Regions from separate parts of the Comamonas sp. CMM02 genome, predicted to be linked through region 1. Evidence: riboswitches for the same ligand, from Rfam matches in the RefSeq annotation. Region 1 holds a riboswitch; each other region holds the start of a gene.
The links. Region 1 has a riboswitch for cobalamin ahead of IB213_RS13090 (TonB-dependent siderophore receptor). Riboswitches for the same ligand answer to the same signal wherever they lie in the genome.
Positions count from the first base shown of each region.

Region 1 (3,276 bases):
GCCAGTGTGGGGTCAAGCGCAGCGCGGCAGTCAACTCCAGCCCTTGCGAGTATTGCTTGCCACCTTGTGTTTGCAGCTTCGTTTGCTGGTCGGTCGTGACGATGTCATTTTTCTCGATGCGGTAGGCCGCGACGGTCCATTCGCTATGTCCATTTGCAGACTGCTGCTTCAGGCCCACTTCCACCTGGCGGGCGGTTGTCAGTTTGTAGTGTTTGTTGGTGGTGTTGAGCGTCAGGATGTTGCCGACGGGGTCATGCCCTTGCGTGAACTGGCCGTAAAGGTTTGTGTGTGCGTTCAGTGCGTAGGTGCTACCCAAGCGCCAAGCTGTACCGTGCAAACGTGTGTCAAAAGCACCCACGCCAGATACCGGGTAGCGCGACATATCAGTCACGCCCTGGCGGATGCCACCCAGCAGCAGCCAGCGTTCAGACAGTGACCAGGCATCTTCGACATAAAAGTCATGCGTAGTGGCCTCTGTACGGAAGTTGGGCAACAGCGGCGAAGTATTGGGCCAGTGACTCCATCTTGGATCATTGACCCCGATGGTGTCGCTACCGGCGTAATCATTGCGGGCAAAGCGGAACTTGGCTTTGCTCACCTCCCATCCCAGCACCAGCTTGTGCGTACCGGCGTTGACGACAGCTTCCAGCCGGTTGCCGGTTTGATCCAGGTCGTGCGACAGTTCCAAATAGTCTGCAAGCTTAATCTGCTGAGTTGCTGGCCGGTAGCTGTACGCCTCAATATTGCGCCAGTAGCGGTCTGCCTTGAAGTGGTAGAGCTCATTGCGCACGGTCAGCTGGTCGTTGAGCTGGTACTCCACGCGCGCCCGCACACGTTGATCCTTGATGCTGATGGCACTGTCTTGCGTGTTGAAGTTGCGGCCCAGCAGGCTCTTCACGATGCGGCCATTGAGAGTAGGTGTACCAAAGTAGCGGGCCGGTTTTTGGTCGCTGCTGTCAACCAGCAACTCTGCGCGTAGTACGCCGCTGGGTTGCCAGCGCAAGGTGCTCATGAACTTGCTACCGTGGGATTGGCTCATTGCATGCTCGCCGCTGCTGGTGTGGCCGTACACGTCCATGCGGTAGCTCAGCGTTTCGCCCAGAGGGCCACTCATGCCCAGGCCTAAACGGCCTGTGTCGTACGAGCCAGCACCCACCATCACTTCACGCATCAGCTCGCGCGTGGGCTGCTTGCGTACCACGTTGGCTGTTGCTCCCACGGTGCCGCTGCCGTACAAAATAGACGCTGGGCCGCGCAGCACTTCGACGCGCTCGTAACCCCAGCTATCACTGGGGTAGGGCGTGGTGCTGGAGGCCACACCCAGCTTTACGCCATCTTCGGCAATTCCAACCGAATTGGTGCCTGTAAAGCCCCGTGCGCTAAAGTTCAGGCTGCTGTAACTGGTAGGCGACAGCGGCGTCATGCCTACGGTGCGGCCAATGATGTCGGCCATGCGGCTGTCGCCACGCTCTTGCCAGGTTTGTTCGTCCACATAGTCCAGGCTGGCTGGCAAGTCGCGCGTGGCAATGCCAGTGCGGCTGCCGGAGGTGCTGGCTTGCGACAGGCCCAGGCCGACATTGCCCAGGACCTCAACTGTTGGCAGTACAGGCAGTGCATAAGTGCTGGAAGGTATGGCCTCCTGCGTCTGCTCAATGCCGATATGCACAGCAGCAGGCTCAGCAGCGATAGCCATAGAGGCGGGCACCAAGCCGATCAGAACGGCAGGCAATTTGAAATGATTCATGGTGATCAGAGAATGCTGACCGCCTGCCTGCTGCTGATGAGATCTCGCTAGGGTTGTGGGCCGGTATCTGGTCCTGCCACTAGCTTGTTGCCATCACGCTGCTCCCCGCAGACGGTCGTTGCAAATGCTGGCGAAGAGGGGGGTGAACCCCATGTTGCACAGCGTTCAAACAGGCCGGTATCCGGGCTCACAGATGGCTTTGGGCTTGCCGCTCGCCTTCCCAATGTTGCCGCGCACCTCATGTTGAGGCCACGTAAAACATCAGTGGCTGGCCCTTGCACTGCATGCAAGAGCCTCGAGTCGGATTTATCTGTTTACCGTTGCGGGGGCAGCCAGGGCATTGCACCCTGTTCCCGTTTAACCCGGGAGTGAACCCGAGCACCTGTTGTACGAAATTGAATAAAAACATGGTGCACATCAGTTGTGCACAGCATCTTCATTCAATAAGCTGCGCAGTATATCGTGGCAAATCTCCGCACCGAGCGGCAGCGCCATTGAACAGCTGGCGCTTTGGCAAAGCGTGCATCGTCTTTTTCGAAGGGGCAGGCGTGCGCAAGCGACGTGTATGTCGATTGCCGGTGCTAGCAGCGAACGGCAGGTGATCGGAAAAACGGTGCACCAAGCAATTTCAGCAATGAAAAAGCCCCTTTCGGGACTTTTATGGGTTGCTTTGAACCCTGAATTTGGCGGAAAGCAGCTTCCGCCCCGAGCCTATATTTCATGCGCCTTGCGACGAGATTTATGAAACCTATAGACCATCCTACAGACCAATTCGTTTAGGACGCACGGGATACAGGCGGCTGCATTCGACCTCGAGCAGTCAGTGAGACGCCACTTTCTATTCGTAAAGGAAGTCATTAGACTCCAGCCAGTTTCACGTCACTAGCCTTGTTGAATGCCTGAAGAACCGACCTACTCACTCACTGACATCCCATTTATCGATCTTCAGAACGTCCAAGGACGATTCCTCATCTCAACATTGTTCTATAGCCAAAAAGCGTGGCGTATGTGGGTGCCTGCAGGAGGAAAACTGATGGAGATGCAGGTTGTTAGACCGGCGGAAATGTTCTACTTCGGGTCCGAGCCAGCATCAACAAACGATACTAAGTTTGACTTCCTGACCTTTATTGCCCAACAAGCAAGCTTTCCTCCGGTCAAGAAAGCGGTTGGAGGGCTGATGGATGACATTTTCAACCTCACCGCTTCAATAGCCAAGATCAAGCACTTGCACACCTCTAGAGCGGTACTTGGTGAGGGTGTGTCAAGGATGGCTGTCACGGAGGTTGAATACCTGATCTTCTTGTGCAGAGGAATCTTCGACTTTTTGCAGGAGGTGATATCCCGCTTATGGGAGGATGTAACTTTCTCCAACTTTTCACAGCAAAAGAGAAGTCTCAAAGATCGGCAGACGTTTTCCAAGGTCGTTGTTTACAACGGCGCTGAAGCCAGCTTCGAACAAATCAAAGAGCGTACTTCGATGCCTGACAGGCTGGTCGCTTGGTACTGCCGTCATACTCGCTTTTTTATGAGTC
Region 1 covers NZ_JACUZW010000003.1:782,898-786,173, reverse strand. The annotation lists gene IB213_RS13090 (TonB-dependent siderophore receptor) at 1-1,744, opposite strand, end outside; cobalamin riboswitch at 1,899-2,145, opposite strand; gene IB213_RS13085 (hypothetical protein) at 2,640-3,276, shown strand, end outside.

Region 2 (3,276 bases), on a different contig from region 1:
ACACGGCGCCCTTGCCGCGTATGCCAACACGCCAAAGCAGCGGTCACGGTGGTTTTGCCCTGCCCAGAGGCTGGCGCAGCCACCAGCAGTGCCACACAGCGATGAGAGGAAAGAGAAGAATTCATACGCGCTTGTTCGTTTCGCAGCAGGGCATGACAGCATGCCTTGCTGCGTTCAGCCCTTGCTAAGTTACTGGGGCATCCACTTCAGACCCACATAAAAAGTGCGCCCTGCCGCAGCGTAATCTTTGGCAAGCACGTAATCGCGATCCATCAAATTGTCGACACGTGCTGTCAGCGTGAAATCTCTGGCAAGTGGCTTGGAAGCAGACAGATTGAACAAGCCATAACCCGCCCAGTCATACCGCTTGTTCTTGGAATCAAATTCACTGCGCTTGCTCACCAGCTGCATCTCGGCGCCAAGCATCCAGCCCAGCCACTGTTTATATGCACTGACATTGGCGTAACGCTTGGCTCGTCGATCCAGAATGCGTCCCGTCTCTTGGTTGCGTGGTGTTTGGAAATCGACAGATGCCGTCCAGTCCACATCCAGCCAGTGTGTGGCAGCGGCGAAGGTGATGCCTTGCAGTTCAGCCTGCGCAACGTTCTGGTATTTTTTGCTGCTGCTGTTGTATTCGATGAGGTTTGTCAAACGATTGCGATAGGCCACCATAGAGAAGCTGTCACCACCTTGCTTCCAATGCAGTCCGACTTCGGCATTTTTGCCTTCTTCGGGCTGCAGGGAAGCAGAACCATAGATGCGGTGAAAGCGCTGATACAGCGTGGGCGCACGGAAAGAGGTGCCCGCAGAGGCCGTTGCACGCCATGTGGGAGACAACGCCAGCCCGTACGCTGCACTGCCCGTGTTCTGCCCGCCGAATTCACTGTCATCGTCGTGGCGAACATTCAATTGCAGCGAATGAACACTGCCCTGGTAACCCCAACCCAGGGCCAGCGCATTTTGCGAACGTTCCCGCTCAGACACGTCCAGATCCTTGTTTTGCAAGTTGTCTTCACGGCGCTCTAAATTGGCCGTCAACGTTGCATTGCCATGCTTGAAAACGTTTTGCCACAAATAATTACGCAGCGTTGTCTCGGTGTAGCTGGGACTCTTGGTCACAGTCTCGTACTTCACATTCGATTCACTCACGGAAATGCGGCTAGACAAGAGCGGGTTCCATTGCGCAGCCCATGACAGCCCCAAAGTTTCCAGCTTGCGCTTGCTGCGATCATCTGCCAGCGTGGAGTCGTAGCCACTATTGGACTGGCTGGTTAACGCAGTGGCTTCCAAGCGATGGTCGCGGTTCAGCTGAAACCCCAGCTTCGCGTTGGCTGCATGCAGGCGATAGTCATCTTTATCCGGGTTGCTGGTGGCAGTCGTCTTTGCATCAAAACCATCAGTACGCTCGGTTTGCACGCCAACTGCGTAGTCCCACGCGCCTTGCCCCCCCGACAGCCCGGCATCTGCCTTGCGGGTACCTTGGTTGCCGAAACCAATCGCAATATGCGGCAAGAAACCGGCTTCACCCTTTTTAGTGAAAATCTGAATCACACCTGCCACGGCATCAGAGCCATAGACAGCGGCCGCAGGCCCGCGCAATATCTCCACGCGATCAATGCTTGCCAAGGGAATGGTCTGCCAGTCCATACCGCCACTTGTGGACTGCGAGTCCACGCGAATCCCGTCCACAAACACCGCTGTGTGCTGGTTGTTAGCGCCGCGCATGAACAAGCTGGTGCTCGAGCCCATACCACCGGTCCGCACCAGCTGCACACCTGGCTGACGGGCCAAGATCGACGCCAGATCGCTGAAGCCGCTGCGTTCAATTTCCTCATGGCCAATCACCGTCATGTCAGCCAGCACGTCTGACAAACGCTGTTCTGTGCGTGTGGCAGAGACGACCACCTCATCCAGCGAAGCGGCCATGGACGAGATCCATGGTGCTGCAGCCAAGACAACCGCCAAGCTCACAGGGCGCAAGGCACACGACGACGCGACGCACAAGCGTCGTTGTTCAAACAAACTCATTTGAGAAATTCAGAGAAATCCACCCGTACTGACCTCCCCGCCAGCAATGGGTAATACCATGTCCATCAAAAATAGACACACCTGTGTTGGCCGGTATCCGGGCTGGTTCATCAACGCCATCGCCTTCCCAAATGCTTGTTCAAGGCATTCAGTGGCTTAAATGATGGGTGAGCGTATGACTAACGCTAAGAACTCACCGTTGCGGGGGCAGCGCAGGCTAGGTGGCACTGAAGGCCAGCACCATCACCCTGCTTCCCGTTGAACTGCAAACTTGTGAACCAAGTTGCGAGCACCAACATTTGAGACGTCGATTCTAACGGGGCAGACAAGACCAGGCACCAAGCATGTGTGCGTGTGAACAACATTGGCACCTGACTTAGCAGCGCAAAACAGCGGCTCAATTGACAGCTTGAAACAAGCTCAGGTAGCTATATCTTGCCATCTGCCATAAATTTGCAATTCACGCCAAAGTGGCAGTCCTACAATTAGAGCAATCCATGACGACACCATCTATTCTTGAGCCCATTGCTGAGCGCGTAGAGCTGCTATTGAAAAAGTATGAAGCGCTGCAACACGCCAATCACTTGCTCAACCAAGAGATTGAAGCTTTGCATAAAGAGCGAGATTCGCTTCGGTCGCGCCTAAAGGCAGCGCGCGCACGCGTGGGTGACTTGATTGAACGTCTGCCTGCCAATCAGGAGACCCCGTGAGCCAGCTAGAAATTCAGATCCTGCACCAAGACTACCTGCTCACCTGCCCTGACGGCCACGAGTCACAGTTGATGGAGGCAGTGGAACGCGTAGACCAGCAGTTCCAACAAATGCGCGACAGCAGCAAACTGCGCTCGCGCGAGCGTGTGGGCGTTTTGCTGGCCGTGAACTTGGCCTATGAAAATCTGGAACTGCGCCATCAGCTTCAGGCTCTCCAGCAACAGCTGGCAACCCTGCAAGGCACGATGCCAAGCAATGATTTAGAAATTGATGCGCAGCGCTTGACCAGCCTGGAATTACAGGCCGCCCACGATCTCACAGTAGCAGATCAGTTGTTGCAACGTTTGAACCAGGTGCTGGACAGTGAAACCGCCAGCACAACGTCTGCAAATTTGGATGAAACAGCGAATCCTGAGTCGCAGAATGTGGCATCTGCACCCCGTGCTGATCTGGAAACGGTTAGTGCCAACTTAGACAACGACATGCACATGGACTTGGTGCAGCCTGCATCAAAAAGTCTGTAAAATCGATCCTGTCT
Region 2 covers NZ_JACUZW010000005.1:96,640-99,915, forward strand. The annotation lists gene IB213_RS15730 (cobyrinate a,c-diamide synthase) at 1-125, opposite strand, end outside; gene IB213_RS15735 (TonB-dependent receptor domain-containing protein) at 190-1,926, opposite strand; cobalamin riboswitch at 2,099-2,340, opposite strand; gene IB213_RS15740 (DUF904 domain-containing protein) at 2,526-2,738, shown strand; gene IB213_RS15745 (cell division protein ZapA) at 2,735-3,262, shown strand.
Region 2: another riboswitch for cobalamin. It lies ahead of IB213_RS15735 (TonB-dependent receptor domain-containing protein); the one in region 1 lies ahead of IB213_RS13090 (TonB-dependent siderophore receptor).

Region 3 (3,276 bases), 380 kb from region 1:
CGTGTCCTCAAACAGGATGTACGGGTAGCCCGACTCAAACTGAATTTCAGCGATGGTCTGGAAAAACTCTCGCGCCTTGATTTTGGTTTTCTTGATGCGCGGGTCGTCCACCATGGCCTTGTAGTGCTCGGTGACCGAAATGTCGGCAAACGGCTTGCCATAGACGCGTTCTACGTCGTAAGGCGAGAACAAGTACATGTCATCGTTGCGCTTGGCCAGCTCAAACGTAATGTCAGGAATGACAACGCCCAGTGACAGGGTCTTGATGCGAATTTTCTCGTCAGCGTTTTCACGCTTGGTGTCGAGGAAACGCATGATGTCGGGGTGGTGGGCATTCAAATACACCGCACCTGCGCCTTGGCGTGCACCCAATTGGTTGGCGTAAGAGAAGCCGTCTTCCAGCAGCTTCATCACAGGAATCACGCCGGAGGACTGGTTCTCAATGCCTTTGATGGGGGCGCCCAGTTCGCGCAGATTGCTCAGCAGCAAGGCCACACCGCCGCCGCGCTTGGACAGCTGCAGCGCGGAGTTGATGCCGCGGCCAATGCTTTCCATGTCATCTTCTAGGCGCAGCAGGAAGCACGAGACCAGCTCACCGCGCTGACGCTTGCCCGCGTTCAGGAAGGTGGGCGTTGCGGGCTGAAAGCGGCCAGCAATGATTTCTTCCATCAAGCGCATGGCCAGCTTTTCGTCACCGCGTGCCAGTGCCAGTGCCACCATGACCACGCGGTCTTCAAAACGCTCCAGATAGCGCTTGCCGTCACGGGTTTTGAGGGTGTAGGCGGTGTAGTACTTGTAGGCACCCAGGAAGGTCGGGAAGCGGAACTTCTTGGCAAACGCTGCTTTGAAGATAGCTTCTACAAAGCTGGGGCTGTAAGCGTCCAGAACTTCGGCTTCGTAGAAGTTTTCTGTGCGCAGATAGTCGAGTTTTTCTTCCAGCGAATGGAAAAATACGGTGTTCTGATTGACGTGCTGCAGGAAGTACTGGCGAGCCGCCATACGGTCTGCATCAAACTGAATCTGTCCCTTGTCGTCGGGCAGGTTCAGCATGGCATTCAATGCATGGAAATCCAGCTTAGTCGGAGAGATAGGGGTCATAACGAAGCATCCATGGCGTTGGAATTGAGAGGAAAGTGCTGATGGATGTGCTGCAGGCGAAGCCAGTCGCTGGAAGTGCCCGCCATTTCAACGCGGTGTAGCAGTGGTACCTGGCATTTGTGCGCAATCACATCACCAGCTTGCGCAAAAGTGACCCCAAAGTTGCGGTCGCCACAGGCGACCACAGCTCGCAACCATTGGCGATGCTCTGGGGCATTGAGAAATCGAATCACAGCTTTGGGAACCGCTCCCTTGCCTGTCGCGTCACCAAACGAAGGGGTCACCAAAATGAATGGAGCATCCACTTTGGGCATCTCTTCGTCTGGGCTGCGTGGAATACGCAGTCCAGTCAAGCCTGCGTTGCTCAGCAATCGTGCGGTGTTGCCAGTTTTCGATGAATAGAAAACCCAGCGAGCCATTTCAGGTAGTGGCAGAGATTGCGGCTAGTCGTTCAGGGCGGAAACCACTCCAATGCTCTTGACCAAACTGCACCACAGGCACTTGGCGGTAGCCCCATGCTTGAACTTGTGCAGCTGCCTCCGCGTCTTGTGAAACGTCAACTACTTGGTACGAGACACCCTGACGATCCAAGGTGCGCAGCGTCATGGAGCATTGAACGCAATTAGGTTTGGAGAAGATTTTGATCATGAAGCCTACGAGAGCACCAAGTCTGGCGAGGATGGGCGTTGATTGCACAGAGCACGCAAGCAGGCATCCCGCATGGATGCGGGTGCGCTAAGAAGTGCGTGCGGTAGGCAAATTCAACCACCCAGGCGTCCCCGCCTGTACGGTTTGAGAAACGTGTTACCTGCTCAAGGCGGGTAACACCGTGTGTTGGTCGGTATCCAGACTGGGGGCATAAGTCACACGCCTTCCCGAAGAACTATCTTCAGTGGCTGTTTGTGTCACTGTGTGAACCATGAGTTTCACGCCGCACTTACTGTTGCGGGGGCAGTTCAGGTTAGAGCGTTTGAACGCCCCTCCTGATTCCCGTTTAACACTTGCCTGAGAGCGCAGACAAGTGCACCAACGGGGTGAATTCTAAGCGGTTTAAAAAGGATTGGCGGACTGCCTTGTCTTGTGTTTTGGTGGTATGCAGCCCCCAGAATCTGCACTGATGGCGAAAAAGTCTGGCGGTTGAAAACCTCGTTTTTGCTTTGAATTCAATCGATTGCGAGACCGTTTAAAGGTGTTCTTGAGCACGCTGCGCGTGTGTCTTGAGGCAGCGATTGGCCGGGATTTGAGCGGTGCTTGCGCCCAACTTCTTTAGGGGTAATGGGGAATGGGGGGCAGTTCACCACATCCACTCTGGGTGATTGCCTCTAGCCACATTCCAGGCCACAAGCTGCATGGCTTTGTAGCCATTGGTAACAGACTGGGTGTTCATGACTCCAGCGTCTTTTGCAGTGGCTGGCGAGCCAGCTCAATGAACGCACGCAAATAGTCGGTGGACAAGTCCGCTTCTCTGGCCCCCAGGTAAATTTGCTTGGCAATCCCGCGTGCACCAAGTTGCACAGGACGCACGGGCATTTTGCTGGCGTACTCTTGCACCAGCCATCGGGGCAGGGCGGCCACTCCACGGTTGCTGGCCACCATCTGCAGCATGATGTCTGTGGTTTCAATCGTTTTATGCCTGCGTGGTGCAATGCCTGCAGGCAAAAGGAACTGGTTGTAAATGTCGAGGCGGTCTGTGGCGACCGGATAGGTGATGAGCACCTCCTTGGACAAGTGCCGTGGTTCTACAAACTCGGCTGTAGCCAGTGGGTGGTTGCTGGCGACGACCAGAACCTGTTCGTAATCGAAGACGGGCTGAAAATGCAGCCCGGGTTTGAACAAAGGGTCTGGAGTGACCAGCAGGTCAATTTCGTAACCGAACAAGGCACCAATTCCACCGAACTGGAATTTCTGTTTGACGTCCACATCCACGTCGGGCCAGGCCGCCAGATAGGGCGAAACAATTTTCAGCAGCCATTGGTAGCAGGGGTGGCACTCCATGCCAATGCGCAGGGCTCCTCGATCACCCTGTGCAAATTGCATCAGGCGCTCTTCGGCCAAGTTCAGCTGTGGCAGCACGCGATTGGCCACTGCCAAGAGATATTCCCCCGCCTGGGTTAAACGCACGTTGCGCCCCTCGCGCGTCCAGATGGTGGTGCCCAGTTGTTGTTCCAGTTTTTTAAT
Region 3 covers NZ_JACUZW010000003.1:406,779-410,054, forward strand. The annotation lists gene nrdE (class 1b ribonucleoside-diphosphate reductase subunit alpha) at 1-1,098, opposite strand, end outside; gene nrdI (class Ib ribonucleoside-diphosphate reductase assembly flavoprotein NrdI) at 1,095-1,517, opposite strand; gene IB213_RS11410 (glutaredoxin family protein) at 1,519-1,746, opposite strand; cobalamin riboswitch at 1,917-2,144, opposite strand; gene IB213_RS11415 (LysR family transcriptional regulator) at 2,482-3,276, opposite strand, start outside.
Region 3: another riboswitch for cobalamin. It lies ahead of IB213_RS11410 (glutaredoxin family protein); the one in region 1 lies ahead of IB213_RS13090 (TonB-dependent siderophore receptor).